2 linked regions of the Megalodesulfovibrio gigas DSM 1382 = ATCC 19364 genome follow. The protein of the gene in region 1 interacts with the protein of each later gene in a pairwise test. Links are inferred from orthologs where the notes say so. Each region holds a gene or a part of one and is shown on either strand. Other genes may lie near its edges.

What was found.
Region 2: the proteins of DGI_RS02760 (region 1) and lysA interact in binary tests that used the Escherichia coli proteins (3 or more experiments, as listed by UniProt). The link is inferred for Megalodesulfovibrio gigas DSM 1382 = ATCC 19364 from one-to-one orthologs.

Annotation. Positions count from the first base shown.
Region 1 is NC_022444.1:623,966-636,823, reverse strand. What follows is about bases 2,975-5,823. They hold DGI_RS02760 (response regulator transcription factor), read left to right. Parts: upstream 2,975-3,984; coding sequence 3,985-4,662; downstream 4,663-5,823. Other genes in these bases: DGI_RS02755 (sensor histidine kinase), read left to right, coding at 4,666-5,823; DGI_RS02765 (DMT family protein), read left to right, coding at 3,582-3,929; acs (acetate--CoA ligase), read right to left, coding at 2,975-3,301. In the rest of the region: DGI_RS02775 (HAMP domain-containing methyl-accepting chemotaxis protein), read right to left, coding at 1-845; more of acs, read right to left, coding at 1,316-2,974; more of DGI_RS02755, read left to right, coding at 5,824-6,114; DGI_RS02750 (EF-hand domain-containing protein), read right to left, coding at 6,188-7,084; DGI_RS02745 (transporter substrate-binding domain-containing protein), read right to left, coding at 7,360-10,500; DGI_RS02740 (PAS domain-containing sensor histidine kinase), read left to right, coding at 10,626-11,801; DGI_RS02735 (chemotaxis protein CheX), read left to right, coding at 11,828-12,355; DGI_RS02730 (response regulator), read left to right, coding at 12,352-12,738; DGI_RS02725 (GGDEF domain-containing protein), read left to right, coding at 12,731-12,858. UniProt on the Escherichia coli protein: Response regulator member of the two-component regulatory system CpxA/CpxR which responds to envelope stress response by activating expression of downstream genes including cpxP, degP, dsbA and ppiA.
Region 2 is NC_022444.1:1,829,742-1,846,371, reverse strand. The notes cover bases 25-2,961. They hold lysA (diaminopimelate decarboxylase), read left to right. Parts: upstream 25-834; coding sequence 835-2,088; downstream 2,089-2,961. Other genes in these bases: DGI_RS08040 (helix-turn-helix domain-containing protein), read left to right, coding at 2,178-2,961; DGI_RS08050 (hypothetical protein), read right to left, coding at 25-365. Also shown: more of DGI_RS08050, read right to left, coding at 1-24; more of DGI_RS08040, read left to right, coding at 2,962-3,314; DGI_RS08035 (pyridoxamine 5'-phosphate oxidase family protein), read right to left, coding at 3,382-3,846; DGI_RS08030 (deoxyhypusine synthase family protein), read left to right, coding at 4,114-5,085; DGI_RS08025 (transporter substrate-binding domain-containing protein), read left to right, coding at 5,254-5,970; DGI_RS08020 (ferritin), read left to right, coding at 6,098-6,607; DGI_RS08015 (ferritin family protein), read left to right, coding at 6,743-7,231; DGI_RS08010 (2-oxoacid:acceptor oxidoreductase subunit alpha), read left to right, coding at 7,283-8,974; DGI_RS08005 (2-oxoacid:ferredoxin oxidoreductase subunit beta), read left to right, coding at 8,984-9,835; DGI_RS08000 (hypothetical protein), read left to right, coding at 9,922-10,368; DGI_RS07995 (LexA family transcriptional regulator), read right to left, coding at 10,701-11,354; DGI_RS07990 (NAD-dependent epimerase/dehydratase family protein), read left to right, coding at 11,527-12,528; DGI_RS07985 (hybrid sensor histidine kinase/response regulator), read right to left, coding at 12,604-14,319; DGI_RS07980 (response regulator transcription factor), read right to left, coding at 14,361-14,762; DGI_RS07975 (universal stress protein), read right to left, coding at 14,767-15,726; DGI_RS17110 (hypothetical protein), read right to left, coding at 15,730-16,269; DGI_RS07965 (hybrid sensor histidine kinase/response regulator), read right to left, coding at 16,257-16,630. UniProt on the Escherichia coli protein: Specifically catalyzes the decarboxylation of meso-diaminopimelate (meso-DAP) to L-lysine. Is not active against the DD- or LL-isomers of diaminopimelate.

The sequences.
Region 1 (12,858 bases):
GCCTCGCGGGCGGCCTGGGCCTGGCTGGCCGTGGCGTTCTCCAGTTCCTGCTTGAGCGTGCCCACCATGTGGCGCAGGCCTTCGGCCAGGCGGCCCACCTCATCGCGCTGGCGCACGTCCAGGGTGCTGTCCAGCCGGCCTTCGGTCACGGCTTTGGAAAAGGCCAGACACCGGCCCAGGGGGCGGACGATGGAACGGGTGACCAGCACCGTCAGCAGGATGGCCAGCAGCACGCCGCCGCCGGTGAGGCCCTGGATGCGGGTGGTGATGGCGGCAAAGGTGGCGTCGGCAAGGTCGTTCTTTTTGGCGGCGCTTTCTTCGTTCATCTCGGTGAGCTTGTCGATGACGTCGCGCATGTGGTTGAAGGCGCTCCGGGATTCTCCAAGCACCAGCGCCATGGCCTGCTGCCGGCCTTCGGGGGTGTTGGCCTGAATGCCGTCCACCACGCGGCGGGAGACGGCCATCCACTCTGCGCGGCGGGTCTCATAGTCGCCGAAGAGCCGGCGTTCGTCGTCGGTGTCCACCAGCGCTTTGTACTTTTCCCAGCGGGTGTTGGCCTGCTGCAGGTTGGTGTCGTATTCCTTGATCAGTTCCTGGTAGACCGGCGCTGCAGGGTCGGCAAAGATGAGGGAGCGTTCGGCCACCACCAGTTGGTGCAGGTCGCGGTCTGCCTCCAGCAGCAGGGACTGGCTGGGCAGGCTGATGTGGAACAGGCTGTCCAGTTGTTCGCCCTCCTCCTTGACCCCGACCAGCCCCACCCAGCCGAGAATGAGCACAAACACCGTGAGCAGGGTGTACGAGACGAACAGCCGCAGGCCAAGGCGCGAGTCGTTGAGCATGTGCATGGAAATCCCCCCGAGTGCTGAGCCGTTGACAGGCCTCCGGCATGCCTGCGTGTGTTGCATTCCCCCTGGCGCTGCATGCGGCGTTTGCCTCTGCGCTGCGCCCTCCGCATGATTCCGGACGGAGGATGTCAGATTGTCCACCATAGCATGGGTTTTTGTTTTTGGGCAAGAATTCTATACTGGTGACGGGTGGCAACGCAGCACGGCCGGCAGGAACGCATGCGCTCCGGCCGGCCGTGGAAAGCGGACAGGGGAAGAAACCGGCCGGTGCTAGAGCATTTTAATATTGAAAAAGGACATTGCGAGAGGGGAAACCTTTTGCAAAAGGTTCTCCTCTCTCGCGCTCTCCCCTTCCAAAACGTTGATAGTGCCCTTGAATCACCATAAAAAGTCTTGGAAAGGGGGTTCGGGGGAAGAACCTTTCTTTAAAAAGGTTTTCCCCCGAGAACTCCTTTCAAAAGTAAAATGCTCTAATTGCCGGTGAGATCCTTCTTGCCTTCGATGAGGTCCTGCACCACGCCCGGATCGGCCAGGGTGGAGGTATCGCCGAAGTCGTCGTACACGCCGGCGGCGATCTTGCGCAGCACGCGGCGCATGATCTTGCCGGAGCGGGTCTTGGGCAGGCCCTCGGTGAACTGGATGACCTCCGGCGTGGCGATGGGGCCGATCTCCGTGCGCACCCAGGCCCGCAGGGCCTTGCGCAGGTCTTCGGACTCGTCGATGCCGGTCTTGAGGGTGACGTAGGCGTAAATGGATTCGCCCTTGATGGCGTGGGGCATGCCCACCACCGCGGCTTCGGCCACGGCTTCGTGGGACACGAGGGCGCTTTCCACCTCGGCGGTGCCCATGCGGTGGCCGGAGACGTTGATGACGTCATCCAGGCGGCCCATGATCCAGAAGTAGCCGTCGTCATCCACGCGCGCGCCGTCGCCGGATTCGTACATGCCGGGGAAGCGCTGGAAGTAGGTGGACTTGTAGCGTTCCGGATTCCCGTACACCCCGCGCAGCATGCCGGGCCAGGGCTTGCGGATCAGCAGGTGGCCGCCTTCATTGGGGCCGGCCAGGGAGCCGTCCGCGCGCACAATGGCCGCATCCACGCCGGGCAGGGGTTTGGTGGCGGAACCGGGCTTGAGGGTGGTGGCGTAGGGCAGGGCGGAGATGAGGATGCCGCCGGTTTCCGTCTGCCACCAGGTGTCCACAATGGGCTTGGTGCCGGCGCCGATGTAGGTGTGGTACCACATCCAGGCTTCGGGGTTGATGGGTTCGCCCACGGACCCCAGCAGGCGCAGGGAGGAAATGTCGTGCTTGCGGGTCCAGTCCACACCTTCGCGCATCAGGGCGCGCACCACGGTGGGGGCGGTGTAGAAGATGTTGACCTTGAACTTTTCCACCACCTGCCAGAAGCGGTCCGGCCCGGGCCAGGAGGGCACGCCTTCAAACATGAGGGACGTGGCGCCCAGGCACAGGGGGCCGTAGACGATGTAGCTGTGGCCGGTGATCCAGCCCACGTCGGCGGTGCACCAATAGACGTCGTTGTCGGTGACGTCGAACACCCACTGGGTGGTGTGGGCGGCATAGGTCAGGTAGCCGCCGGTGGTGTGCACCACGCCCTTGGGCTTGCCCGTGGAGCCGGAGGTGTAGAGGATGAACAGGATGTCCTCGGCGTCCATGGGCTCGGGCTCGCAGACGTCGGTGATGCCGTCGGCGTGCGTGCATTCGTGCCACCAGCAGTCGCGGCCTTCCTGCATGGGGACCTCAAGACCGGCGCGATTGACCACGATGCAGTGATCCACGCTGGGGCACTTCTTCATGGCTTCATCGGCATTGGGCTTGAGGGGGATGGTGCGGCCAGCGCGCAGCACGGCGTCCGCCGTGACCACCACCTTGGCGGCGCTGTCCTGGATGCGGTTTTGCAGGGAAACGGCGGAGAAGCCGGCAAACACGATGGAATGGATGGCCCCGATGCGCGCGCAGGCCAGCATGGCGATGGCCAGTTCGGGAATCATGGGCAGATAGAGGGCAACGCGGTCGCCCTTTTTCACGCCCTTGGCCTTGAGCACGTTGGCGAAGCGGCAGACCTCGGTGTGCAGCATCTGATAGGTGTACACCTTGACGTCTTCTTCCGGCTCGCCTTGCCAGATGATGGCCGCCTTGTTGCGGCGGCCGTTTTCCAGATGCCGGTCCAGGCAGTTGTAGGAGACATTGAGCTTGCCGCCGGCAAACCATTTGATCTCCGGCTTGTGCATGTCGTACTCAAGGGTTTTTTCCCAGGGGCTGAACCAGGTCACGAGCTCCTTGGCGCGCTCGGCCCAGAAGCCTTCCGGGTCTTCGTCCGCCCGCTTGTACAACGCCTCGTACGCCTCCATGTCGGGCACATAGGCCTTGGCGCGCGGGTCCGAAATGGGTGCGAAAGTGCGCTTTTCTTTTGACAAACTCTCGATATCCAATTCGCTCATACAGGAGGCTCCTGGGTCTGTAAGGAAAAGGGGCTGCCGGGCGTTGCCCGAGGCTGCATGCGAACGGCAGCAGGCCGCGGCGCCGCACGTTGATTCCTGCCGTCTTGACGTTACGATATGCGCCAAACCAAGACCCTTGGCAAGCCGGCCGCCGCCGCAGGACTGCCGTTCATCGAAAACCCGCCGCCCTTGCCGCCTGCCGCCCGCCTTGACCTGGGCTGCTCGCGGGCATAGAGAGCCGGCATTCTGGTGGTGCAATCGTTTTCGCCCGGGAGGGCGCATGCGCAGTCTGGTGATCCCGCAAACCATCGTGCTGTTGGCGCTTTCCAACGTGTTCATGACCTTTGCCTGGTATGCGCATCTCAAGCATCTGCATGCGCGGTCCTGGGTGGTGGCGGCGTTGGCAAGCTGGGGCATCGCCCTGTTCGAATACCTCATCCAGGTGCCGGCCAACCGGCTGGGGTACACGGCGCTCACATTGCCGCAGCTCAAGATCCTGCAGGAAGTCATCACCCTGGCCGTCTTTGTGCCCTTTTCGGTGTGGTACATGGGCAACCCCCTCAAACTGGACCATCTTTGGTCTGGCCTGTGTCTGCTCGGGGCGGTATACTTTGCCTTCAGGAGCTGAGGTTCTTCGCCCGGCGGGGCGGATTGTGCGCACTTCAACCACGCTGGCGGCCTGCATGAAACGTGTGCTTCTGGTTGATGACGATGTGGAACTGAGCAGCATGCTCACGGAATATCTGGAACGTGAAGGCATGGTGGTAACCGCCGTGCATGACGGGTTGGCCGGTGTGGAGGCCTGCCGCGTGGGCGGGTTCGACATCGCCGTACTGGATGTGATGATGCCCGGCATTGACGGCGTGGAAGTACTGCGGCGCATCCGGGCCTTCAGCCGCCTGCCGGTGCTCATGCTTACGGCCCGCGGCGACGAGGTGGATTGCGTGGTGGGGCTGGAGCTGGGCGCGGACGATTACGTGGCCAAGCCCTGCACCCCGCGGGAACTGGCGGCCCGGCTGCGGGCCATCCTGCGGCGTACCGCGAGCGATGGGCCGGCGGACGTGCTTGCCGTGGGTCCGCTGACCATGTGGCCCCAGGAGCGCCGGGCCCAGTGGTGCAACGCAACGCTGGAGCTCACCAGCACGGAATACAGCCTGCTGGAACTGCTGGTGCGCAACGCCGGCCGGCCCGTGAGCAAGGCCGAGCTCTCCGAACAGGTCCTGGGACGCCCCCTGGCGCGCTACGACCGCAGTATCGATGTGCACATGAGCAGCATCCGTCACAAGCTGGCCACCGGGGACGATTCGCGCGCCTGGATCCAGACCATCCGCGGCCTGGGCTACCAGTTCGTCAAGATCTGATCCATGGGCCGGCTGTTCTGGAAATTCTTCTTCGCGTTCTGGTGCGCCCTGGTGTCCGCCGGCCTGGGGGTCTGGCTGGGGCTGACCCTCTACGAACGCGCCGCCGCCGGCAACTCTACCCTGGCCACGGGGCCGCGGGCGTCCTTCATGGCGGACACGCTGGCGGATCTGCTGTCCCGGGGCGATGTGGAGTCTGTGCGCCGCGTACTGCAGACCTGGGGGCAATTGAGTCCGGATCTGCAGGCCTTGTTCATCGTCGATGCCCAGGGGCAGGACCTGCTTGGGCGTCCCGTGTCGGCAGTGCTCCTGGAGCGGGCCCGGGGAACCGCCCTGCCGTACAGCCCGACCCAGAAGCCTGAGCCGTGGTTCTCCGCCGTGCGCGAGGCGCACAGCCCCAACGGCAGCCTGCATTTGGTGTTTGCCGCGGCCGCAGACAGGGCGCTTGATTCGGGGCGGCCCCTGCCCGTAACCAGCCACGGACCGCCGCCGCCCTATCTGCCTCTGGCGGCCGGGCTGCTGGCCAGCCTGGTGTTCAGCGCGCTGCTGGCCTGGCACTTCGCCAAGCCGGTGCGGCTCCTGCGCTGGGCCTTGGGCTCCGTGGCCGCGGGCAGGCTGGAAACCAGAATCCAGCCCCTCATGGGCGACCGGCGCGACGAAATTGCCGACCTGGGCCGCGACTTCGACCGCATGACCGAAACGCTCCAGCATCACATCGCCGCCCAGCGCCGGCTGCTGCACGATGTCTCCCACGAATTGCGCTCGCCCCTGGCCCGGCTGCAGGCGGCCATCGGTCTGGCCCGGCAGGACCCGGCAAAAATGGCCGCCACCCTGGACCGCATCGAGCGTGAAGGGCAACGGCTGGATCGGCTGGTGGGGGAAATTCTTACCCTGGCCCGGCTGGAGGCCGGCCCGGAGCGCGGCCCCGGCGAGGTCCTGGATCTGGCCGAGCTCCTGGCCGATGTGGTGGCCGATGCCCGGTTCGAGGCCCACGCGGTTGGAAAATCCTTGCAAACCGATGGGTTGGATCCCTGTCCGCTGCATGGGCACGTGGAATTGCTGCATCGCGCCCTGGAAAACATCCTGCGCAACGCCGTGAGCCACACGGCCCCCGGCACAACCGTGGAGGTGCGCACGACCCTCGGCAGCGCCGCGCCGGCAGGGCGGCAGGTGCGGATTACGGTATGCGATCGTGGCCCGGGCGTGCCATCGGAGGAGTTGGAGGCAATTTTTTCCCCCTTCCATCGCGCGGCGAATTGCCAGTCCGGCGTTGCCGGCCAAGCCGGCCAATCTGGCCAATCTGGCCAATTTGGTCAGTCTGGGGTGCCCAGGGGCGGGTTCGGGCTGGGGCTGGCCATCGCCCGCCGGGCCGTGGAGGCGCACCGGGGCGCAGTGCGTGCGAGCAATCGGGAAGGCGGCGGGCTGTGCGTGGAGGTGCGGCTGCCCCTGGACTGAGCAGGGCCCCTGCGCCAAGGGAGGCCGGCGAATCGACCTCCCCTTGCGCGAGGATGCCCGGCATGCGCAGCCGTCATGCCATCTGGCTGAGGGAAGAGACGGAGATCTGCGAGGACGCGCCGTACCGCGTGACCAGGGACTTCAGCAGTTCCGGAGCCATGGAGAATCCGGTGCTGTCCTCTTCGCCGCTCGTGCTTCCTTGCGTGCCCTGGCTTCCGGAGTTGCCGGCGTTGCCCAGGGCGGCAAACAGTTCGTCCAGGCCGGTGTTGTCGCCGGCGCTTTCCGTGCCGGTGGCGCCGAGGTATTCGGCCATCTCTTCGAGGGTGACCACGCCATCCTGGTTGAGGTCAGCCTCTTCATATTCTTCCTCTTCTTCAGCGGAGGCCGCGCCGCTGCCCTGGGCGCCGGCGGGCTGGCCACCCTTGCCGGCCAGGGCGTCCGTGTGCTCCTGTTCGGTGACGAGGCCGTCGCCGTCGCCATCGAGTTTGGCGAACAGTTCGTCGGCCTCTTCCTCGGTGGCGTTCGGGTTGCGGTCCAGCAGGGCGGAGAGCAGTTCTTCCTTGGTGATGGAACCGTCGCTGTCGGCGTCGGTGCTGGCGAAGAGTTCCGCTGCCGAGGCCGTCGCCTGCTGCTGCATGGCGATCATCGTCATGTTGGCCTTCTGCTCCAGCTTCTGGGCCATGGCCTCCAGGGCGTCCGCATGCTCCTGTTCGGTAACAAGGCCGTCGCCGTCCGTGTCGAGCTGGGAAAAGAGCTCGTCCGCATCGGGACCGTTGGCGCCGCCGGTCTTGGCGCGCGATTCCAGGGCGGAGGTGAGCTCCGCTTTGGTGATGCTGCCGTCGCCGTCGGCGTCTGTGGCTGCGAACAGCTCTTCGGCGGAGGGAGCAGCACGTTTTCTGGCCTGCTCGTTGAGAATGCTGCTCCAGGATGTTGATGAAGTGCCGTAACTGCTGCTGATGGCGCTGGTCATACTCATTCCTCCATGCAGGAATGTCTGTGGAGGCGGGCGGAGGGGGACGCCTGCCGATGGGGGGCGAGTGGTTCGGGGGACGAGGCGGCAATTCCTGCCGCATGCGTCCATGCCCTCCCATCAAGCAATCCAGGCACCAACCAGCGTGTTTTTCGCGCGGGAATATGTAAAGGTGGGTAAAAGTTTTAGTCGCGGTATAAAGTTTCCGAAATGTCCTTGAAAAACATTCGGATGGAATGATGCTGCCCACGGGGGCCGGAAGGAAAGGCCTCGGGTCAGGCTGCTGCCAGGGGGATGCGGAAGAGGAAGGTGGTGCCCTGTCCGGGCTGCGACTGCACCAGGATTTCGCCGCCCAGGGCCTGCACCGCTGCCTGCACGGCCGCCAGGCCGACGCCGCGGCCGGACAGTGACGTGATTTCGGGTGCGGTGCTGAAGCCGTGGTGCAGGATGAGGGAGAACGCCTCGGCATCGGAAAGGGCGTGCGCCTGTTCCGGGGTGAGCAGGCCCCGGGCCTGGGCGGTGGCGCGCAGGGCGGCGGGGTCCAGGCCGCGGCCGTCGTCAGCGATGCGCACATCCAGCAGGCCGTCGCGGAGGGTGACGTCACAGGACAGGCTGGCTTCCTGGGCTTTGCCCGCGGCCAGGCGTTCGTCGGGCGTCTCGATGCCATGGTCCACGGCATTGCGGAAGACATGGATCAGCGACCGGGCGAAGCCGGCGAAGCGGGCAGCGGAGACGCGCGTGGTCCTGTCATCGGGGGCCGGCATGCGCAGGATGCCGAGCTGCTTGCCTTGCCGCGCCGCCAGCTGGAGGGCGTATTCCGGGGCGCGGCCCAGGAGGGCGCGGAACGGCACGCGGTCCAGATCCGCCAGCTCTTGCAGAAGGCGGCGGATGTCTTCGGTCAGCAGTTCGTCGGGCAGCGTGTGCAGCAGCTGCCGGGCCAAGCCGGCGGCCCGGGCCTCGCCCAGGCTGGCGCCGCGTTGGAGGAAGTCCGATCCCAACGCCTCCCGGATGATGCCGACATCCTGGGCCATGGCCTCCTGCAACGTGTCGCGAAGGGGCGGCAATGCCGCAAGGCCGTCCGCGGCGAGGGCGCTTTCCAGCTCGTGCAGGACCTGGGGCAGGTGGATGAAGTCGAACTGGGCGAACTGGCCCTTGAGGGTGTGGATCTGGCGCTGCAGCGCGTGCGGGCAGCCGTTCCGGCCGGCCTCGTCGAGCCCCTGCAGGAAGGTCTCGAACTCTGCCAGCAATTGCCGGACGATGGTCGTCTCCCGCACGGCGCTGACCACCAGGGAGAGCCGGTCCCGCTCGGCCTTGACCTCCCGGCGCAGGCGCTCCACGTGGGTGATGTCCGTGAGGATGAGCATCATCCGCCCCGGCGCCACCACCTTGTACTGCACCCGCAGGCGTCGGGCACCCAAGGAGAGGCGTGCCGGCATGAGAGACAGGAGCATGCCCTGTTTGAAGTCGTCCTGCGCAGCCAGGATGCGTTGCAGGTTTGTGGCGAACTGGGCCGCGGCCTGGGGGTCGTCCGGGTACAGCAGTTCGTGGATGGGCCGGCCTTCCAGGGTGCCGGGCGCTTCCTGCTGCAGCAGCACGCCGCATTCCCGGCTGTATTGCGGTTGCAGGCGCAGGTCGTCCCCAAAGGAAAGAAAGCCCTGGCCGGAATTGTCCAGCAGTGCGCCCAGGCTGGCGTGGGCTTTTTCCAGATCCTCGTGGGCCTGACTGATGTTGCGATTCAGGCTGGAGAGCTTGCGATTCCAGGCCACCACCCCCAGCAGCAGAGCCAGCACGGCCAGGGCAGCCAGGCCGATGCGCCACAGCTGGGCGGCGTCGAGGCTGTGTGCAAAGGTGACGGTGACCCACTTTTTGAACGCGGCATCGATTTCCTGCGGCGTGAGGGTGTTGACGGCTTTCTGCATGATGCCAAGCAGTTGTGGGTCATCGCGGCGCACGGCCAGACTCAGGACGAGACTCTCGTTGAGGCGGCCGGCAACCTTCAGGTCCGAAAGATTTTCCTTGCCGATGGCGTAGCTGATGATGGGCAGGCCATCCACAAAGGCGTCCAGATGGCCGGCTGCCACCGCCTCCAGCCCTTTGGAGAGACTGGAGAATTCCGTCAGGATCAGGCCGGGATGGGCCTGCCGCAGCACGGTGCCGCTGATGTTGTCCTCCAGCACGCCCACGGTGTGGCCGTACAGGCCGGCGGCGTCCTCGATGAAGGGCATGTCCGCGCGGGCGGCCACCACCAGGGGGAATCGCAGGTAGGCGCTGGTGAAGTCCAGAAAGGCGCGACGTTGCGGCGAATCCCCGGCGGCGATGATGAGATCGCAACGGCGGGTCCTGACGTATTCCAGGGTCTGGGGCCAGCTGATCGTGGGCGTCAGTTCGAAGCGCACGCCCAGGCGCTCGGCCATGAGGGCCAGCAGATCCGCCGTCATGCCCTCGTGGATGCCGCGTTCGTTGATGCGTTCCACGGGCATCCAGTCCGGGTCGATGCAGTATCGCACCACGCCTTTTTGTCGCAGATGCGCCTGCTCCCACTCGTTCAGGGTCAACAGAGGAGGGCGCTCCGCGGACCGGGATTGCTCCAGGGGCTCGCCGCCCACGCCGGTAGGGTACATGGGCAGCCAGCGGGACAGGATATCGTGCTTTTCCCGCGCCGGAATCTGCTTGTGGGCCTTGTCCAGGATGGACTGCAACAGGGGCATGTCGTCGCGGATCAGGGTGAAGACGTCGAAGGTGTAGTCGGCCTGGCCGGAGATCTTGACGTTGGTGAGGCCGGAGGTGCGGATGGCGTGGGCCACCACGGCCAGATTGTCCAGCATGGCATCGGCCTGGCTGGTGGCCACCATGCGCAGGGCCGTGCCGGGATCTTCCACAAAGGCCAGGGGCAGGCCGGGATGGCGCTCGCGCAGGTGCTCGGAGGCGGTGGAGCCGCTGGCCACCACCACCCGCAGGCCGAGCAGGGCCGCCGTATTGGGGGCCATCACGTCGTCACGCGAGGCGATGGCCAGGGGAAAACGGAAGAAAGGGCCGGCGAACAGCGCATAGCGTTCGCGATCCCGGGTTTTGCCGGTGCCGTCGATACAGTCTATCTCTTTGTTCTGCAGGGCATCCAGCACCTGCTGAAAATCAAGGCCGTCGCCAATCTGGACGAATTTGAACGTCAGGCCGGTGCGGGCGGCGACAAGTTGATAATAGTCGTGCAGGATGCCCTGGTAGCGGCCGTTCTCGATCATGGCCAGGGGCTCCCAGCGCACGTCGCTGAAGGTGATCACCGGATGGGCGCGGATGAACTCTCGCTCCGCCTCGGTCAGGTCCAGCTGGGCTGCTGCGGCTGGTCCGGCCGCTAATCCGGCCAGTCCGGCCAGCAGGCACACCTGGCACCATAGCACCGCCGTCTGCACGGTTGTCATCACCCTGTTGCGTTGCATTCTTCTCCTCGCAGAAAAGGGCGCGTTCCGGCGGCCCCTTGCCAAGCATGGCATAATCGATTCTAATACACGCAACAATCATATGTCCAACCCAAAGGCTGCCTGCGATGGTCTCCCTGGATCAGATGTCGCCCTCCACCAATGTCACGGAAGGCATGCTCCTCGAAACCTATTTCGAGGTGATTCCCTTCGATATTTACGTGGTGGACGTGCACACCTTCGAGCTGGTGTATGCAAACCGCCTGATGCGGCAGCATTTGCCAGCCTCCATGGACCGCGCCCAGCCGTGTCACCTGCTGCTGTACCAGGAGCCTGCGCCCTGCCGGTTTTGCAAGATCAGGCAGTTGGTGGATGAACACGGGCTGCCGAGCATGCAGACGCATGTGTACGAGATGTACGATGAGCCGCGGGAACGGTGGCTGCAGCTGCACGAAAAGGCCATCACCTGGCCGGACGGCCGCACCATGAAGTACACCATCGCCGTGGATATTTCCGAACTCAAGGCCATGCAGAACCGCCTGGCCGAGGCCCATGCCCGCATGGCCCTGATGAACAAGGAGCTGCAGGCGCAAAACCAGCTGCTGCAGGAGCACCTCCGGTTGCGGGAGGACGTGGAGCGCATGACGCGGCACGATCTCAAGTCCCCCCTGACGCCCATCCTCAACTTTCCCCAGATGATCCTGGAAGATCACCCCGAGCTGCCGCCGCGCACGGTGGAAGCCCTGGAATGCATTGCCACGGCCGGGAGCAAGATTCTCAATCTGGTGAGCAAGACGCTGGATCTGCTCCGGCTGGAGCAGGGCACGTATGTGCTGCGCCCGGAGCCGCTCAACGTGCTTGCCTTGCTGCGCTCGGCCCTGCGGGATCTGGACCCCCTGCTGCGGCAGCGCGGGGCGACGTGCGTGCTGCAGCATGCCGGCCAGCCGGCGGAGAAGGGGGCGTGCCTGCTGGTGGCGGCGGAAGAGCTGTTGTGCTATTCGCTCTTCTCAAACCTGCTGAAGAATGCCGCGGAGGCGTCCCCGTCTGGCGCCGAGGTGGTGGTGGACGTGACGCAGGAGCCCGGCATGGCCTGCGTGCGCGTGGAAAACCAGGGCGAGGTGCCGGCTGTCGTGCGGCAGCGGTTTTTTGAAAAATATGCCACCGCCAGCAAAGACGGCACCGGCCTTGGTACGTATGTAGCTAAATTGATTGCCGAGGTGCACGGTGGTGCCGTGGTGCTGGACACTGCCCAGCCGGGGCGGACCAGCGTGCTCGTGCGGCTGCCCCTGGCGGGCCCGGCGTGATGCCGGCAGAACAAGGAGCCTCGGACATGGAACCGTGCAACTGTCCCCAACTGGTCCGGGCCGTGGCCGCCCGGGCAACCTCATTCTTGCAGGAAGAGGTGGATATTGATGTGCAGGGCTGTGAATTTCATCTGGAAGACGTCCTGCAACTGCAGTTGGGCTATCTGACGTCCCTGATGAGCGTGGAGTGCGCCCAAAAGCTGTACCTGGCGTTGAGCTTCGACGAGCCTCTCATCCTGCGCGCCTTTGAACGCTACACCGAAGATCTCGAAATCGACGACGCCGAGCGCAGCCAGTATCTGGAGGAAACCGCAGCGGATCTGGTCAACATCATCGTGGGCAACGCCACGGCGGCGTTCTCCGATTCCGGGGCCCCGGCCATCCAGCTCTCGCCCCCGGTGCTCATCACCCAGGGCAAGAACATTTTCCGCCACAAGGAGGCGCAGTTCTTCCGGGCCATGCTGCACACCGAGTACGGCGTCCTGGACGTGTTCTGCATCGGGCCAAAACGGCTGTTCGACGAAAAACTCAACTACATTGAGGAGTCCGCATGAAGCCGCTGCGCATCATGGTGGTGGACGACTCCGCCATTACCGTGAAAAAACTCGCTAAAATGCTGGAGGAGCTCGGGCACGAGGTGGTGCATGTGGCTGGCAACGGCCAGCAGGCGGCACAGGCCTACCCCGCCGTGCGGCCCGACGTGGTGACCATGGACATCACCATGCCGGACATGGACGGCATCCAGGCCACCAGCCAGATACTTGCCAGCGATCCCGACGCGCTCATCGTCATGATCACCTCCCACGGGCAGGAGCAGATGGTCATCAGCGCCATCGACGCCGGGGCCAAGGGCTACGTGCTCAAGCCGGTCAAAAAGGAAAAGCTCGGCGAACACCTGCAGCAGGTCTACGAAAAATATCGTCCCGGCCATGCTTGAGAACATCCTGTTCGAGACGCACTTCAGCATCATTCCCTTCCCCATCTATGTGGTGGATGTGCACTCGTGGGAAATCATCTTTGTCAACAATTCCTTCATGCGGCTGTACGGTGCAGTCAA
Region 2 (16,630 bases), 1.2 Mb from region 1 along the record:
AGGTAGTTGCTTGGGGCAATCAGCTGTGTGCCGTTGGCCAGCACGGGACCGCCGGTGAAGAACAACACCATGTAAATAAAAGAAATCAACGCCACGGTGAGGCTCACGTTGCCCACGGAACGCAAGTCCTGCAGGCCCGTCAGCAAGGCGAAGGCCACGCAGCAATAAAGCACCCCGTGCGCGAACAACAAGCCTGCTGTGAAGGCATCCTTGAACAGGGCCGCTTGCAACAACGCGCCCACCACCACCAGCACGCCCACAAATGCCGTTGCCGCTCCCGTCCCCTTGGGCTCCCCTTTGCCCAGGTTCAGCAGCGCCACCGGCAGCCACATGACCGAGATCAACACAAGTATTGCCGTTGTCATAATACCCTCCTGTAGTGGGTGATAAAAGAGCGCATGTGCGTGGCGGGCACCCTGGTGCCGGCGCGCCGGCCCCGGGCGCCAGGCGGAATGCCTGTTGATTCCATTTGTCATATCAATTTCTTGTCCAATAGTTCGATTCCCTGTTGTCCCTGGGAGATACGCTGTTTACCATCCCGCAGATTCCCCCGCAGCGTGGGCAAAGCGCCACACTCGCGGGGGTGTTGCGCCCCAAAAAAACGATATCCCCTGCACTTATTCACACCAACACCATGTAATGCATCAATAAATCAAGGCAGTGTCACAATGACGCGCCATGACGCCCATGCAGGCCCATTGTGACACAACCCATTGCACGCCTGCCTCCCGAACCAAATGGACGCAGCATTGCCAGCCGGCTTTACAATCCTGGCCGTTCGGGCTATCGAAAATTCCTTCATCGATTGCTTAAACACCATGCAGGAGATGCGAGATGCATCATTTCGAGTATCGCGACGGCCAGTTGTTTGCCGAGGACGTGCCCGTGGCCCGGCTGGCGGAAGAGTTCGGCACCCCGCTGTACGTGTACAGTGCGGCCACCTTTTCCCGCCATTTCGAGATTTTTGACGCAGCCTTCAACGAGCTGCCGCACCTGACGTGCTACTCGGTGAAAGCGAACTCGAACCTGTCCGTGCTCAATCTGCTGGCCAAAAAAGGCGCCGGCATGGACATCGTCTCCGGCGGGGAGCTGTACCGCGCCCTGGCTGCCGGCGTGCCGGCGGATAAGATCGTCTATTCCGGCGTGGGCAAGCGGCCGGAGGAGATCAAGGAGGCCCTGGAAGCGGGCATCCTTATGTTCAACGTGGAATCCCAGGCAGAGCTGGTCCGCATCAACGAGATCGCCCAGGCCATGGGCACCCGCGCCCGCATCAGCCTGCGCATAAACCCGGATGTGGACCCCCAGACGCACCCCTACATCTCCACGGGCATGAAAAAGAACAAGTTCGGCCTGGACATGGAGACCTCCATGCAGGCCTATGCCCTGGCCAAGAGCCTGCCCGCCCTGGATCCCGTGGGCCTGGACTGCCACATCGGGTCCCAGCTCACATCCATTGAGCCGTTCAAGGAAGCCATGGACAAGCTCATGGCCTTCCACGACCGCCTCACCGGCGAACTGGGCCTGGACATCAAGTACCTGGACCTTGGCGGCGGCCTGGGCATCCAGTACAACGAAGAAGACCCGCCTCATCCGGAGGTGTTTGCGCAGGCCCTGATACCAGTGCTCAAGGAACGCCCCCTCACGGTGATTCTGGAGCCGGGCCGCGTCATCGCCGGCAACAGCGGCCTCCTCATCACCAAGGTGGTGTACACCAAGGACACCCCGAGCAAGCATTTCGTCATTGTGGACGCAGCCATGAACGACCTGACCCGGCCGGCGCTCTACGGGTCCTACCATCGCATCGCCGAGGTGGAGCCCCGGCACCGCACCGCGAGCATTGTGGATGTGGTGGGCCCGATCTGCGAATCCAGCGACTTCCTGGCCCGGGAGCGGACCATGTCTGCCGTGCAGTCCGGTGAACTGCTGGCCGTGTTTTCCGCCGGGGCGTACGGCTTCAGCATGAGTTCGCAGTACAACTCGCGCTGCCGGGCGGCGGAAGTGCTGGTGGATGGCGCCACCGTCACCCTGGCCCGTGCCCGCGAGACGTACGAAGACCTGGTGGCCCTGGAACGAGGCGGCCTGAAATAGGACGCACCCAGCCTTTGATCGCGACACAAACCGGGAACTCAAACTCCCGGTTTGTGTCGTTTTGCAAATGTCTCGACTAAGGGTGTGACATGGACGGGACAGCATTCAAAAAAGCGTTTGGCAAACGGCTGCGATTCTTGCGGGAATTGCGCAGTCTCACCCAGGCCCGGCTTGCCGAGCGCATCGGGGTCACGGAGCAGTACATCAGCATGCTGGAGCGGGGTTTGTCCGCGCCGTCATTTTCCCTGGTGGCGCAGCTCTCCCGCACGCTGGATGCGCACCCCGCGGCGCTGTTTCTGTTTCCCCGGCTTGAGGGCGAAGAGGCCCCGCCCCTGCCCCTGCCCACCCTGCCGGAGAACCTGAGCCGGGTGGCGCATTGGGTGGTGGATCCACAGGGCGTGGAGACCATCTCTGCCGAGCTTGCGTCCTGGCTGCCGGCCCAGCCTGCCGGGGGTGGCCGCGGCAGTCGTGGCGACAAGTCCGCAACGCCCGTCTCCCTCTTTTCCCACGTGCCGCCGGAAGACGCCCGACGCATCCAGGAAGCCCTGCAGGCGGCCGCCGCCGGCAATCCCGCGCCGCTGTTCTCCTTCCGCCTGCTGGCCGACCCGCCCCTGCGCATCCTGGCCTATGCGGTGCAGCAGCCGGACGCGTCCCTGCGCATGGTGCTCATGGACGTCTCGGACCATCTGCGGCTCAAGCAGACCCAGCTGGATCTGCAGGCCGCCGTGGAGGCCCTGGCCGAGGAGCGCACCCGGCAACTGCAGGAAACCGTGGCTCAGCTTGAGGAAGAAGTCCGCCGCCGCCGCGAAAGCGAGGCCGCCCTGGCCGCCGCCGAGGCCCACTGGCGGATCCTCTTCGACCATGCGCCGGTAGGCATCTTCCAGAGCGTGCCCGAGGGCCGCTTCCATGCCGTGAACCATGAAGCCCTGCGCATGTTCGGCTATGATTCGCACGAAGAGATCCTGGCCATGGAGGACATTGGCCGACAATTATATGTCGATCCCTCCCATCGCAGCGAACTCCTGGAGATGCTGCTCCGTCAAGGGGCCATTGACGATTACGCAGTCACCCTCAAGGCCAAGGACGGCCGCACCTTCCGTGCCGCCATCACCGCCCGGCTGCTGCCGCCGGCAGTGTCTGCCGACGGGCACAAGGCGTCCTTCATCGGGTTCGTCAAGGCCCTGCCGTTGGACGACAGCCCTGCGCCGACTGCACTGAAGGCGTAATCCTCAGGCACACCAGCCACACCAGCCGCGCCCAGGCGAGCCCAGACGAGCCCAGACGAGCCTGACGCTACACCAGCGACACGTACTGGGCGTGCTCCACGCCGTCCAGCAACTGAAACGCCGTCAGCCGCAGGCGGATCAGGGCAGTGTCCGGCCGGGAGGCGAACTCCGTCAGCCTGGGATGCCGGGCCAGAAACCGGGCGCGCAGTCCGGCGGCGGCCTCCGGGGGCGTGTCCGCCAGCACAGCAGAGACGGTGAGGGCCTGCACAGCCTCGCGCGCGTGCACCTGTCGTGTGTCCACCAGCAGGCTCACCCTGGGATTCTCCATCAGATTTGCATATTTCCGCGAGTCTTGCGGCGTCGTCAGCAGCAGGTGCCTGCGTTCCGCATCCAGCGCATACGCCATGAGGGAGCAATGCGGCGGCGCGTCCGCCCGGGCAGGGCACGTGGCCAGCACGGCCAGATCCGACGCATCCAGCAAATCCAGACAGCGCCCGATCAGCAGGGCGGCAGGGGCAGAGGACGTGGGCATGGAAGCCTCCTTGTTGGCGTGCATTGTCCCTGCATGCCCGATCCGTGGCGCGCGGGCAAGGCCGCATCGCACCTTTCTTCGCACCTCCGTGCGGCCGGGCATACCCGGCCGGCATTTGCGCATTGCCGGCAAGCGTGCTATGGCTCAACCCTCATTTACAAGAAACTCGTGCGGTACGCGCGCCGGCATCGGCCGCCGCCACTGCAGCCGGATCACACGGACTGCATGCGATCCGCACATCATAGCACCCTAGCCGGAGGAAATTGCATGGGCGCCGTCAGCCAGTTCATGGAGACCAATTACAAACACTTCAACGCCCGGGAAACGTTGGCGGCGGCCAAAGCCTGGAAAGCGCTGCTGGACAAGGGCGGGAAGATGTTCATCACCCTGGCTGGCGCCATGAGCAGCGCGGAGCTGGGCATCTCCCTGGGCCAGATGATCCGCGCCGGCAAGGTGCACGCCATCAGCTGCACGGCGGCCAACCTGGAAGAGGATCTGTTCAACCTCTTCGACAACCACAGCTACGAAGTGGTGCCCAACTGGCGCGAACTGACCGCAGAAATGGAACGCGACCTGCGTGATCGCGGCTTTAACCGCGTGACGGACACCTGCATTCCCGAAACCGTCATGCTCAAGGCCGAGGCCACCCTCCTGGACATCTGGAAGCAGGCGGACAAGAACGGCACCCGCAAATTCATGTGCGAATACTTCTTCGACATGCTGGACCGTCCTGAAATCAAACAGCATTTCGCCATTCCTGCCGAGCATTCCTGGGTCCTGGCGGCCAAGGAAATGCAGGTGCCCATCTTTTCCCCCGGGTTCGAGGACTCCACCCTGGCCAACAAGTTCACGGCCATGGTCATGGACGGTCGGCTGTCTTCCCACAGCCTCATCAAAAGCGGCACGGAAATCATGCACGTGCTGGCCGAATGGTACATGGCCCAGGCCGATGCCGGCACCCCCGTGGGCTTCTTCCAGATCGGCGGCGGCATTGCCGGGGACTTCCCCATCTGCACCGTGCCCATGCTCATCCAGGATCTGCACAAGGACGACACCCCGTTCTGGGCGTACTTCTGCCAGATCAGCGATGCCGTGACCTCCTACGGCGGCTACTCCGGCGCCAACCCCAGCGAGAAAATCACCTGGTACAAGCTGGATGTGGATACGCCGCGGTTCATGATCAACTCGGATGCCACCATCGTCGCCCCGCTGATTTTCGCCTATGTGATGGACTGGTAGTCACCGGCCATCCTCCGCTCTGCAGTTGCACAGACGTCTGCCTGCCCGCCTGGGCGGCAGACGTCTTTTTTTGTCTGGAACCGTTTGACGGCTGCCTGTGATCTGCGTAGTTTTGTCCTTATGTTGCTGCGCTGCGCCATCTGCCTGGCCGTGCTATGGGCATGTGCCATGTTTGCCGTGGACAATTCCGCGCTGCTCGCGTTCGACCGACAAATACTCAAAATATATTATTATATTCGCCCGCCATATTATGTGGAAGACGGGGACGGAGGCGTCCGCGGGCTGACCGCAGACCCCGTGCTCCGGGCTGCGGCGTTGGCGCATGTGCCGCTGCGCTGGGAGGTGTTGCCCCCGGCCCAGCACCTGCCGCACATTCAGGCCAATGCAGGCCCGGCCTGCGCCCTGGGCTGGTTCAAGACCCCGGAACGCGAACACCTTGCCAAGTTTTCGGCAGAAATCTATCGCGATGCCCCCTTCGTGGGGCTGGCCCGCCAAAATGCGCAGGCCTTTGCCGACCAGATGACCCTGGACCAGACTATGTCCAACAGCTCCCTGACCCTGCTGGTGAAGGAAAGCTTTTCCTATGGGGAGCATGTGGATACGCTGATCCGGACGCACAGGCCGCGGCGGGTGAGCACCTTTGAAGAAAACATCGCCATGCTGCACATGATCCAAAACGGACAGGCGGATTACATGCTGCTGGCCCCGGAGGAGGCAGAACACCTCTTCACCCTCGACGCATTTTCCCGCAACGCCTTCCGCATCCTGCACTTTCCAGATGTGCCGCCCGGCAACAGCCGGCATCTGATGTGCACCCGGGCAACGCCGGACAGCCTCCTGGAGCGGCTCAATCTGGGACTTCGGGGCATTCCCTCCCTGCCATGATCCGCCTGCAGCCCAGGCCCTCGAATGGCTTTCCCGGACGCTCCCCCCTTGCGCTGGTTGCGAATTCATGGTCTACACTCAAACAACCCTTTGTCGCAGCAGCCACATTTCTTTTCAGGAGACTCGCATGCTCAGCCCCAAAATGAACGATACCCTCAATGAACAGGTCAAGTGGGAGCTGTATTCCTCGTACCTGTACCTTGGCATGGCCGCCTGGTGCTCCCAAAAGGGTCTGCCCGGCTTTGCCAGCTGGATGCGGATGCAGGCGCAGGAAGAACTCTTCCATGCCTTGAAATTTTACGACTACATCCTTGAACGCGGCGGAGCAACCACGCTGTTCGCCATCGACGCCCCCACGCAGGAATGGGAAACGCCGCTTGCCGTGTTTGAGTATGCCCTGAACCACGAATACAGCGTCACCAAACGCATCAACGATCTCATGGACGTGGCCCATGCAGAGCGGGACCATGCCTGCGCCATCTTCCTGCAGTGGTTTGTCACGGAGCAGGTGGAGGAAGAAGATTCCTTCAACGATATTCTTGCAAAGCTGCGCCTCATTGGCGGCCAGGGCGAGGGGCTCTTCATGATGGACAAGGAGCTTGCCACCCGTCCTGCCCCCACGCCGCCTGCCGCCTGAGACAGGCCCGAAACCCCGGGAGCGCCATGGAACATTTCCTGACAATGCCTCCTGTTCCATGGCCTCCCCAAGCCGCGTGATGCATGCGTTCGCCTGCGCCCGTGCCAGGCAGCGCATTGAACCGGGAGATCGCCCATGACCGCCGACGCCTACGCGCCGTTCCATCAGACCCTGTGCCAGGCCACGGATCTGTGCACCCGGGCCGTGGATTTTTATACCCGGGCCGCCCAGGCCTGCAGCGACAGCAGCATTCGGCACGTGTTCGACCGCATTGCCGAATTCAAGCTGGCCCGCCTGAAAAAATTCGATGCCATGCTCGCCGCGCTGGCCACCCAGGATGCCCCGGCGGCCTGCACGCTGGACGAGGCAGCGCTTGCCCGCGGCGATGCCGTCTTTGCCAAGGCCACGGCCGACTTGCCCAAGACATGCCCCCCCTCCGCCCTGGCGGCCATCGACACCGGGCTGGCGCTGGAGCTGGAAATCAAGGCGTTCTACGAAGCGCAGCTGGGGCAGGCCCAGTTTGCCGAAGAGACCGCCCTGTGGCAGCGGCTGGTCCAGGAATCCAACAGCCAATACATCATGCTAAGCGACTTGCAACGATACTACGACGACTCCATGAGCTGATTGCCCGCGTCCGGCATCCGCTTGTTCACGACTCAGCCGCAGGGAGACGACATGCAGTTGACTGCCGCAACCATCCTCATCGGCGGCGAGGCAGGCCAAGGCCTGGCCACGGTGGGGCACTTGTTGACCAAGACCCTGGTCCGCGCCGGGTACGATGTGGTCGTGACCCAGGATTACCAATCCCGCATCCGTGGCGGGCACAACACCTTCGCCATTCGCACAACCCTGCCCGGCGAGGGTCCGCGGGTGGCCGCCCCCTCGGCATCCGTGGATATCCTGGTGGCGCTGAACCAGGAAACCATCGACCTGCACACGCCGGCCCTCACCCCCGGGGGCGTGCTGCTGATGGGTCAGGCCATGTCCGCGCACGATGTCAATGCCTTGGCCGTGCCGTACAAGGAACTTATCCCCAAGCCAATTTTCGAGAATGTGGCCGCCCTGGGCGTGCTGTGCGGCCTGCTGGGTCTGGACCGCGCCCACCCCGCCCGGCTGGTGACGGAGCAGTTCCAGAAAAAGGGACAAGACGTCATTGACCAAAACCTGGCCGTGCTCGCCAAAAGCCATGACTGGGTGGAACAACAGCCGCATGGCTTTGGCCCCCTGGCCAAGGCCCCTGCCCGCGGCGAACATCTGGCCCTGAACGGCAACGAGGCCGTGGCCCTGGGCGCCATGGCCGCAGGCTGCACGTTCTGCTCCTATTATCCCATGACGCCGGCCACGTCTGTTCCCATGATGCTCGCGGCCCATGCGGAGACTGTGGGCATAGTGGTGGAGCAGGCGGAAGACGAAATCGCCGCCGTCAACATGGTCCTCGGCGCGAGCTATGCCGGCGCCCGGGCCATGACCGCCACCTCCGGCGGTGGCTTTGCCCTGATGGTGGAAGGCGTCTCACTGGCTGGTATGACGGAAACGCCCCTCGTGGTCTTTCTGTCACAGCGCCCCGGCCCGGCCACCGGCCTGCCAACCCGCACCGAACAGGCAGACCTCACCCTCGCCCTGTATGCCGGGCACGGCGAGTTCCCCCGCGCCATCTTCGCCCCGGGCACCATCGAGCAGTGCTTCCACCTGACGGTGCATGCCTTCAACCAGGCGGAAAAGGCCCAGACCGCCATATTTGTCTTGTCCGATCAGTTCCTTGCCGATTCCGTCCGCAATGTGGAGCCGTTCGACCTTGCCGCGCTCCCGCCGGCGGTCCTGCCGGATCGCAGCGACGATGCGCCCGAATCGTACCAGCGGTACGCCGTGACGGAATCCGGCGTCTCGCCGCGCCGCCTGCCCTGCGCGGGGCAGTCGCTTGTGGTGCTCGACTCAGACGAACACACGCCGGACGGGCACATCACCGAAGATTTGGCCGTTCGCGTCACCATGCATGAAAAACGCCTGCGCAAGCATGCGCTGCTGCGTACCGATGCCATCCCGCCCGACTACGACGGCCCCCCCACCCCAGACCTGCTGCTTGCCTGCTGGGGATCCACCCTTGGCGCGGTGCAGGAGGCGGCAGCCCTGCTGCGCGCGGAAGGCCAGGCCGTGGGTGTGCTGCACTTCACGCAGGTCTGGCCCCTGAACCCGGACCACTTTTTGCCGCGCTTTGCCCAGGCAGGCAAGGTCGTCATGGTGGAAGGGAATCATGCCGGGCAACTTGCCAACTGCATTCGAATGGAAACCGGGTTTGCGATGACACAGTGCATCACCAGATATGACGGGTTGCCCTTCACCGCACGCTACATCCTCGACAGACTGTAGGAGCCTGCCATGCTGAACACAGACATCTATGGTGAGTTCGAGACTGCCTGGTGCCCGGGTTGCGGCGACCACGCCATTCTGAAATCGCTCAAGCAGGCGCTGGCCATTCTGGAAATCGAACCGCACCAGTACGTGCATTGCTCCGGCATCGGGCAGGCCGCCAAAACACCGCACTACCTGCGCTGCAACTGCTTCAACGGCCTGCACGGCCGCAGCCTGCCGCCTGCCCAGGCCATCAAGCTGGCCAATCCCGACGCGACGGTGCTGGTCAGCTCCGGGGATGGCTGCTCCTACGGCGAAGGCGGCAATCACTTCCTGGCCGCAATCCGCCGCAATGTGGACATCACCGTTATTGTGCACGACAACCAGATCTACGGGCTCACCAAAGGCCAGGCCAGCCCCACCACATCCGAAGGATCCAAGACCAAAAGCCAGCCCTGGGGCGTGACCAATCAGCCGTTCAACCCCATGGCCGTGGCGGTCGCCATGCGCGCCAACTTCGTGGCGCGGAGCTTTTCCGGCATGATGGAACACCTGACGGACATGATTGTCCAGGCCGTCCGGCACCCGGGCTTCTCCCTGGTCGACGTGCTGCAACCGTGCGTATCCTTCAATAAAATCAACACATTCTCCTGGTATAAGGAGCGCTGCAAACCCATCGACCCAGCCCACGACCCCACCAATTGGGAAGCCGCCATGCAGGTGGCCTCCGTATTCGGACAGACCATCCCCGTGGGTGTGATCTACAAAAACGACAGGCCGCCCCTGGGCGCCCGCTACAAGACCCTTGCCGCAGGACCACTGCACGAACGCACGCCAAACCTCGCGGCAGTGGAGCGCATCATGCAAACATTTGCCTAACAGAGGCAGACACGGTACTGTCCGCGTTCGCAATGCCGGGCCGCAGACCGCACATTCCCGGCGCATGACTGCAACACGACACCCCCATGAATACCGAACACATCACACAACATGTCGTCGGCGTAATCCGCGCCGCCTTTTCCACGGATATGGACGCCCGCACGGAGGCCCTGCGCGAGTTTTTGAGCGTGGTGGCCCCCAAAACCCTGGATAGCCCCATTGAACGCTGGTGTGCGGTCCTTCCTTCGTGCATGCCCTCGCTCTATGAGAAATGGGCCACCATGTTTGCCGAGCGCATGGTGGAGACCATTCCGCACGATCAATTGCAGTACCTGTGCAATGGCGAGCAGGAAAACGACGCCGCCCTGAAGCTCGCCTTCGTGATGTTTATGGAGTCCGCCCGCATGGAACAGCAAATGCCCCTGGATATTGCTGCGGTGGCGACGCAGCAGTGCTCGCCCGAAGAAGAGGTGCTGCTGCAAACCATCTCCCATGCCCTGGCCTCCCGCTTGCGGAGCAAGGACACCGCCTGAGCGGGTGACGCCACGTTTTTTGCGCAACGTGGCGCAAAAGAGATCCTTGACGCCGACACAATCATTGCCACGCAGGGCGCGCCGTGCTGCATGCAACGCGACGACGCGCCCTGCCCTGTTCAATGCAATTCATCAATGCTCAAGGGGCTGCTGCACGCCGGGCACCGCTGGATCCGCTCGCCCGTCAGGCTGGCAACGCACCAGAACAGGACGCGCCACCGGCCCCCCTGCGTTGCAAATTGCACCACGATTTTTTGTCCGCAGCGACAAAACCTCTCTTGCATGACCAACTCCTCGCCGCCCCTCGGGCCGGCTGCGCAATGATGATACGGCTACCGATATTCCCGACAACTCCAAATCATCTTCCCGATGATCCGCACCTGCTCCAGCTCTTCTCCTTGCAACACGATCGGGGCATAGCCCGTGTTGTCAGAACGCAACACCAGCGCCCCGGGGCGACGTTCAATTCGTTTCAGCATGACCGTCTCCTCAACGCCGACTGCGTAGATGGCCCCGGCAATGATGGTCTTCTTGCTTTGATCGATGAGCGCCATGTCGCCTTCCTGAATCAACGGCTCCATGGAATTGCCGAACACATCCATGAGCACCATCATGCCCGGCACACCCTTACGCAACAGCCATGCGCTGCTGAAGGCGTAGTACTCCTCCACGGCGTCATCCACCTCAAAGGAGCCGCCCCCGGCACACAACCTGGCGCGAACCTTTGGGATTTGCACAAAACCCTCCTCCGGGCCAGTGCCTGGCTGATGCGGCTCCCCCGCGCCGGTGGCCAGCCATTGCGGCGACAGCGAATGCTCCTTGGCCAGAATCGCCACCCATGCGTACGGCACTGCCTCGCGCCGCTTGGCCTGGGAAATCGCAGACCTGTTCACGCCGAGGGCCCGGGCCAGATCCTGCTGCGACTGCAACCCCAGGACCTGCGAGGCCCGGATGAAGAAAGATTCAAAGGGGATGTTTTGTTTCATATCCTTTCTGCACTCTTTTGATTAGTTTTATATACATCACGCGCAAAAAACGCAACACATTTCGTGCTTGCCCGACACCCTGCCCTGGCTTACAACAAAGACACTTTTTCACCTGTTATGACCTGGGAATCTCACCATGCAGAGCAGAACCTTACTCAATGAATTCAAATGGATGTTGGATCAGCCGCCCCGGAAATGGCTTGTGACCGGCGTCGCCGGCTTCATTGGATCCAACCTCCTCGAAACACTCCTTTTCCTTGGGCAGCACGTTGTCGGATTGGACAACTTCTCCACCGGCAGCGAGCGAAATCTTGCAGACGTGCGGGAGGCTGTGGGGGAGGATCGCTGGAGATCGTTCACGTTTATACAGGGCGACATCTGCAACGTTGCCGACTGCTCTGCCAGCCTTGCCGGCGTGGACGTGGTGCTGCACCAGGCGGCCCTGGGTTCGGTGCCGCGCTCCATCCAGGACCCCATCACCACCAATCACGCCAATATCACCGGCTTTTTGACGCTGCTGACCACGGCGATGCATCTTGGCGTCCGCCGATTCGTCTATGCCGCCTCAAGCTCGACATATGGCGATTCACCCACACTGCCAAAAGTGGAGCATGTGATCGGCAAGCCCTTGTCGCCCTATGCAGTAACCAAGTATGTGAACGAATTATATGCTGATGTCTTTGCCAAAACCTATGGCATGGAATGCATCGGGCTGCGCTACTTCAATGTCTTTGGACGCCGCCAGAGTCCGGACGGCGCCTATGCCGCAGTCATCCCGCTCTGGTTCAGGGGCCTGCTGCAACATGCGGATATTTTCATCAATGGTGACGGGATGACCTCTCGCGATTTCTGCCATGTGGACAACGCCGTGCAGGCCAACCTGCGTTCCGCCCTGACCGAGAACCCCGACGCGCTGAATCAGGTGTACAATGTTGCCTGCGGCAAGCAGGCCTCATTGAATGAATTGTATGCGCTCATCCAATGCAACGTTGCCGACCACACCCCGGACGCAACGGCCAGGACGCCCACATACAGGGATTTCCGCGCCGGCGATGTCCGGCACTCCCTGGCCGACATCGGCAAGGCCCGCACCCTGCTCGGGTACGAGCCGTACTATACGCTTGAGGAAGGGCTGCGCATCACCGCGCCGTGGTATATCTCCAGGCTTGCGTAGCGCGTACCGCTGCATTCCTGGCAGGCGTTTGCACGGGGGAAGCCTTTCGGAAAGGTTTCCCCTGACAACTGGCCCTCACGCAGCCGGAGAGGAGAGGGAGACCGGCTCGCAGAGGTCCTGCGCCGTGGTGTCACCGGGAGCAAGGGGCAGTTCAATGCGAAAGCAGCTGCCCTGGCCGGGGGTGGAATCCACCGCAATGCTGCCGCCGTGGGCCAACACGGCATGGCGGGTGATGAACAGGCCCAGGCCCGTGCCATTGCTGCCCTTGGTGGAGAAGAACACCTGGAAGAGCTTGTTGCGGGTGGATTCGTCCATGCCGGGGCCGGTATCCTGCACGTCGATGCGCACCCTGCCGTCCACGCGCCGGCAGCGCAGGGTGACCGTGCGGGCGCGGCCATCGTCGGCTGTCGATTGCGAGGCGGCGCACGCCTCAATGGCGTTTTCCAGCAGGTTCACCAGGGCGGCAGCCAACAGCGTGGGATCTGCTGCGAAGGTGGCCGAAGGCTGTGAGGACTCGTCGGACGGTTCCGGCGCGTCCAGCACCAGTTGCACGCCCAGGCGCTCGGCCTTTTCGCGCACCATATTCAGCGTCTCCCGACCGAAGCGACGCAATTCCAATACTTTGCGCTCCGGCTCGCGGCGCTTGGCGCAGAAGAGGATATCCAGAATCAATGTCTTGATGCGACCAGCCACGTCCTTGGTCTGTTCAAAGCCGCGGTGCATGCGGGGCATGTCGTTGCGTTCCAGGCCGGCTTCCATGGCGTACAGCGCGCCATCCAGGGCCGTGAGCAGGCCCTTGACGCCGTGGGAGAGGGACGCCACCACCAGCCCCAGGGAGGCCAGATGCTCGCGGGTGGCGGCCAGCTCGGTCTGCAGGCGCTTGAGTTCGCCCATGTCCACGGCCAGTTCCATCACCAGCACGGTTTCGCCGGTGCTGGTGCGGATGGGCGCGGTGTGGACCACCACGGGAATCTCGTTGCCCTCCTTGCAGAGCAGCACTTCATGCACGCGGCGGGGGGCATCGGAAAAGAAGGTGGCCGGCACGGGCAGGGCGCGTTTTCTGGTCGCCCCGTCCTTGTAGATGGCCCAGCCATCCCGGACCTGGGCGCTCTCGCCGGTGGGATCGCCCAGCCGTTCGCGGTAGCGCTGGTTGACGCTGACGATGCGGCCGTCGCGGTCGTGCAGGGCCACGAAGCAGGGCAGTTCGTCGAGCACGGAGAGGCCGTCCTGCAGATCGGCCGCCACGCCGCTAAACGCCTGGGAAAGACCCTCCACCACCTGCCGGGCGGCGAGCTGGCGTTCCATGGCCACCAGGCGGGAGGCCTGCGACTGCGCCAGGGCCTCCAGGTTGCAGGTGTACTCGTGGAGCTGGCGACGGGTTTCGATGCGTTCCAGGGCGCGGGCCACGGCCACTTCCAGGGCGCCATCGCTCACAGGCTTGGGCAAAAAATCCGCCGCCCCCAACTGCAGGCCCTTGATGGCCAGATCCATATCGCCGTGACCGGTGACGATGATCACTTCCGTTTCCGGAGCCACGGCTTTTATGGCTTCCAGCACTTCCAGCCCGCTTTTGCCGGGCATGCGCACGTCTGTCACCACGATGGCCGGCGGAGGAGGCGCGGCTGTCCCCTGGGCGGTGACGGACGCAAAATGCGCCAAGGCCTGATCGCCGTCGGCGGCCTCAATCACCAAAAAGCCCATGTCCCGCAGGGTCAGGCCCAGCACCTTGCGGACGCCGGCTTCGTCGTCCACCAGCAGAATGGATTCGCTGGCCGTCTGACACTGCTGCATCCGTGCTCCTCCGGGAGATTTCCCGTTTGCGACTGATGGGGTCATCCTGCCAGAAGACGGGCCAGGGCGTCCAGCAATCCTTGGGGGGTTGGCGGTTTGTGCACATGCAGCACGGGTGCGCCACATTCGGCAAGGGGCCGGCCCAGGCCGGCCTCCACCAGCGCCACGGCATGGCGGAAGGCCGGCTCCGAGACGGCGGAAAGGACCAGTACGGGAATACGCGCCAGGGTTGGGTCCATTTTGAGCCCCTGGAGCATTTTGAGCCCGCCCTGCTCCGGCATCATCAGGTCCAGGGAGATGCAGTCCGGCTGCATCTCCCTGGCTTTTTCCAATCCTTGCGCACCGTCTCTGGCTGTGGCGGTTTCGTGGCCGGCCGAGCGGAAGACGGCGCTCACGAACACCCGCAGATGCGCTTCGTCGTCCACCACCAGCACGTTGGCCATGCGCTTAGGCCTCTTCGGTTTCCGGCCGGTGCCCGTAGGGGGAGACGTCCACCTTGTCCGGATGGTTCACGCTGACCACCGGGCAGTTGGAGCGCAGCACCACCTGTTCCAGGGTGGACCCCATGAGGGCCTGTTCCGGGTCCACGTCCTTGCTGTGGTGGGCCATGGCGATGAGGTCAGCCTTGGCTTCCCGGGCGTACTTCAGGATTTCCACGTACGGCTCGCCTTCCCAGATCTGGATGACGTAGTTGTCGAAGCCTTCCATCTTGCTGATGTACTTGTCTTCGATCTTCTTCTTGGCGGCTTCGAGCTTCTTTTCCACATAGGCCTGATCCGGGGCCACGGCGCCGCCTTCCTTGCCCACGTCCAGGGCGTGGAAGAGGTGCAGACGGCAGCCGATGTCTGCGGCCACGTTGCGGGCAAAGGTAAAGGCATGGCCGGACTGCTTGGAGAAATCCACGCCCACCACGATGTTGGCGAAGTAGCTCCAGCAGGTGATACACGGACGGCTGACCACCAGCACCGGGCAGCGGGCCGTGCGGGCCACACGCTGCATGGTGGAGCCGGCCACGGCGCGGTGGCGGGTGGCGCCCACGTCGTCCGCGCGGGTGTGCGCGCCCATGATGATGAGATCCGCGCCAATCTTGCGGGCCGTGCGCAGCACTTCCATGGCCGGATCGCCCACCACGGCTTCCAGGGTGCAGCCGGGATGGTCCTTCATCAGGGCTTCGTACGTGGTTTCCATCTCCTCCTTCACCAGGTCCACGTAGTTCTGGTCCTGGGCCTCGGTTTCGCTGCCGGTGCGCACGTCCGTGGCAAAGGTGGAGAACCCGCGGGTGGGGATGCCGAAAACGTGGAAGACCGTCAGTTCGGACTTGTTCTTCTTGGACAGTTCAAAGGCCACCTTGGCGGCATCGTCGCAGGTGGGGGACGCAGTGGTGGCGAACAAAATCTTCTCGAACATATATTACCTCCTGAGGGCGCATTCCGCTGAAGCGCCGTGGAACGAAAGCTGCCAGGCCACGGCTTCGATCAGCTCGAACAGGGTGAAGACCGTTTCGAAGACGAACTCTGCAAAGCGGTCGCCCAGGACCATGTGCCGGCAACGGCCCAGGCGGAACGGCGCGTCCCACAGGGACGCCGGGGGAATGTGCTTGATGGGGACCTCCTGGCTGGGGGTATCGTTGTGGACGCCGATGAGCGACGTGTACATATCCAATCGGGCCGGGCCGGGATGGCCCACCAATTCCACAGTGCGCACCAGCTCCAGCCGATCGCAATCCGGCGGCATGGGGCCTTTGCCCTGGGCTGCAGCCTGGAGCAGGGCCGGGAGAAACTGGCTGAGCCGCACAAAATCCGTATGCAGCTGAATCATCCTGAACCAACTGCCCAGGGTGAAGCCCTCTTCCAGGGTCACGGCCTCGCCCAGCAGGATCAGAGGATCCTGGGCAAAGGGGCGGCCATCCACCAGCAGGCAGCCATCGGGGGTGATGTCTACTCGCTGCATGATGCACACCTCCCCGTTCCGGCCAGCCCTGCGGGGGCGGCTTCCGTGACAAAATAGCCCTTGGCGCTGGCGGCAGGCAGGCACAGGGCAAAGGTGGCGCCGTCGGGGCCGGCGTTTTCCAGCTCGATGGTGCCGCCGTGGGCCTCCACAATGCGCTTGGTGGCCATCAGCCCCACGCCGGTGCCCGTGGCCTTGCCCGTGGCGAAGGCGGCGAAGAGCCGCTCCCGGGCCTCTTCCATCACGCCGGGGCCGGTATCCGAGATGCGGTAGCAGATGAAGCGCCCTTGCCGGCTGGTGGTGAGCCGCACTTCCCGCACGCAGGCTTCCACGGGGCGCACGCCCTTGAAGGGGATGGCCGCGG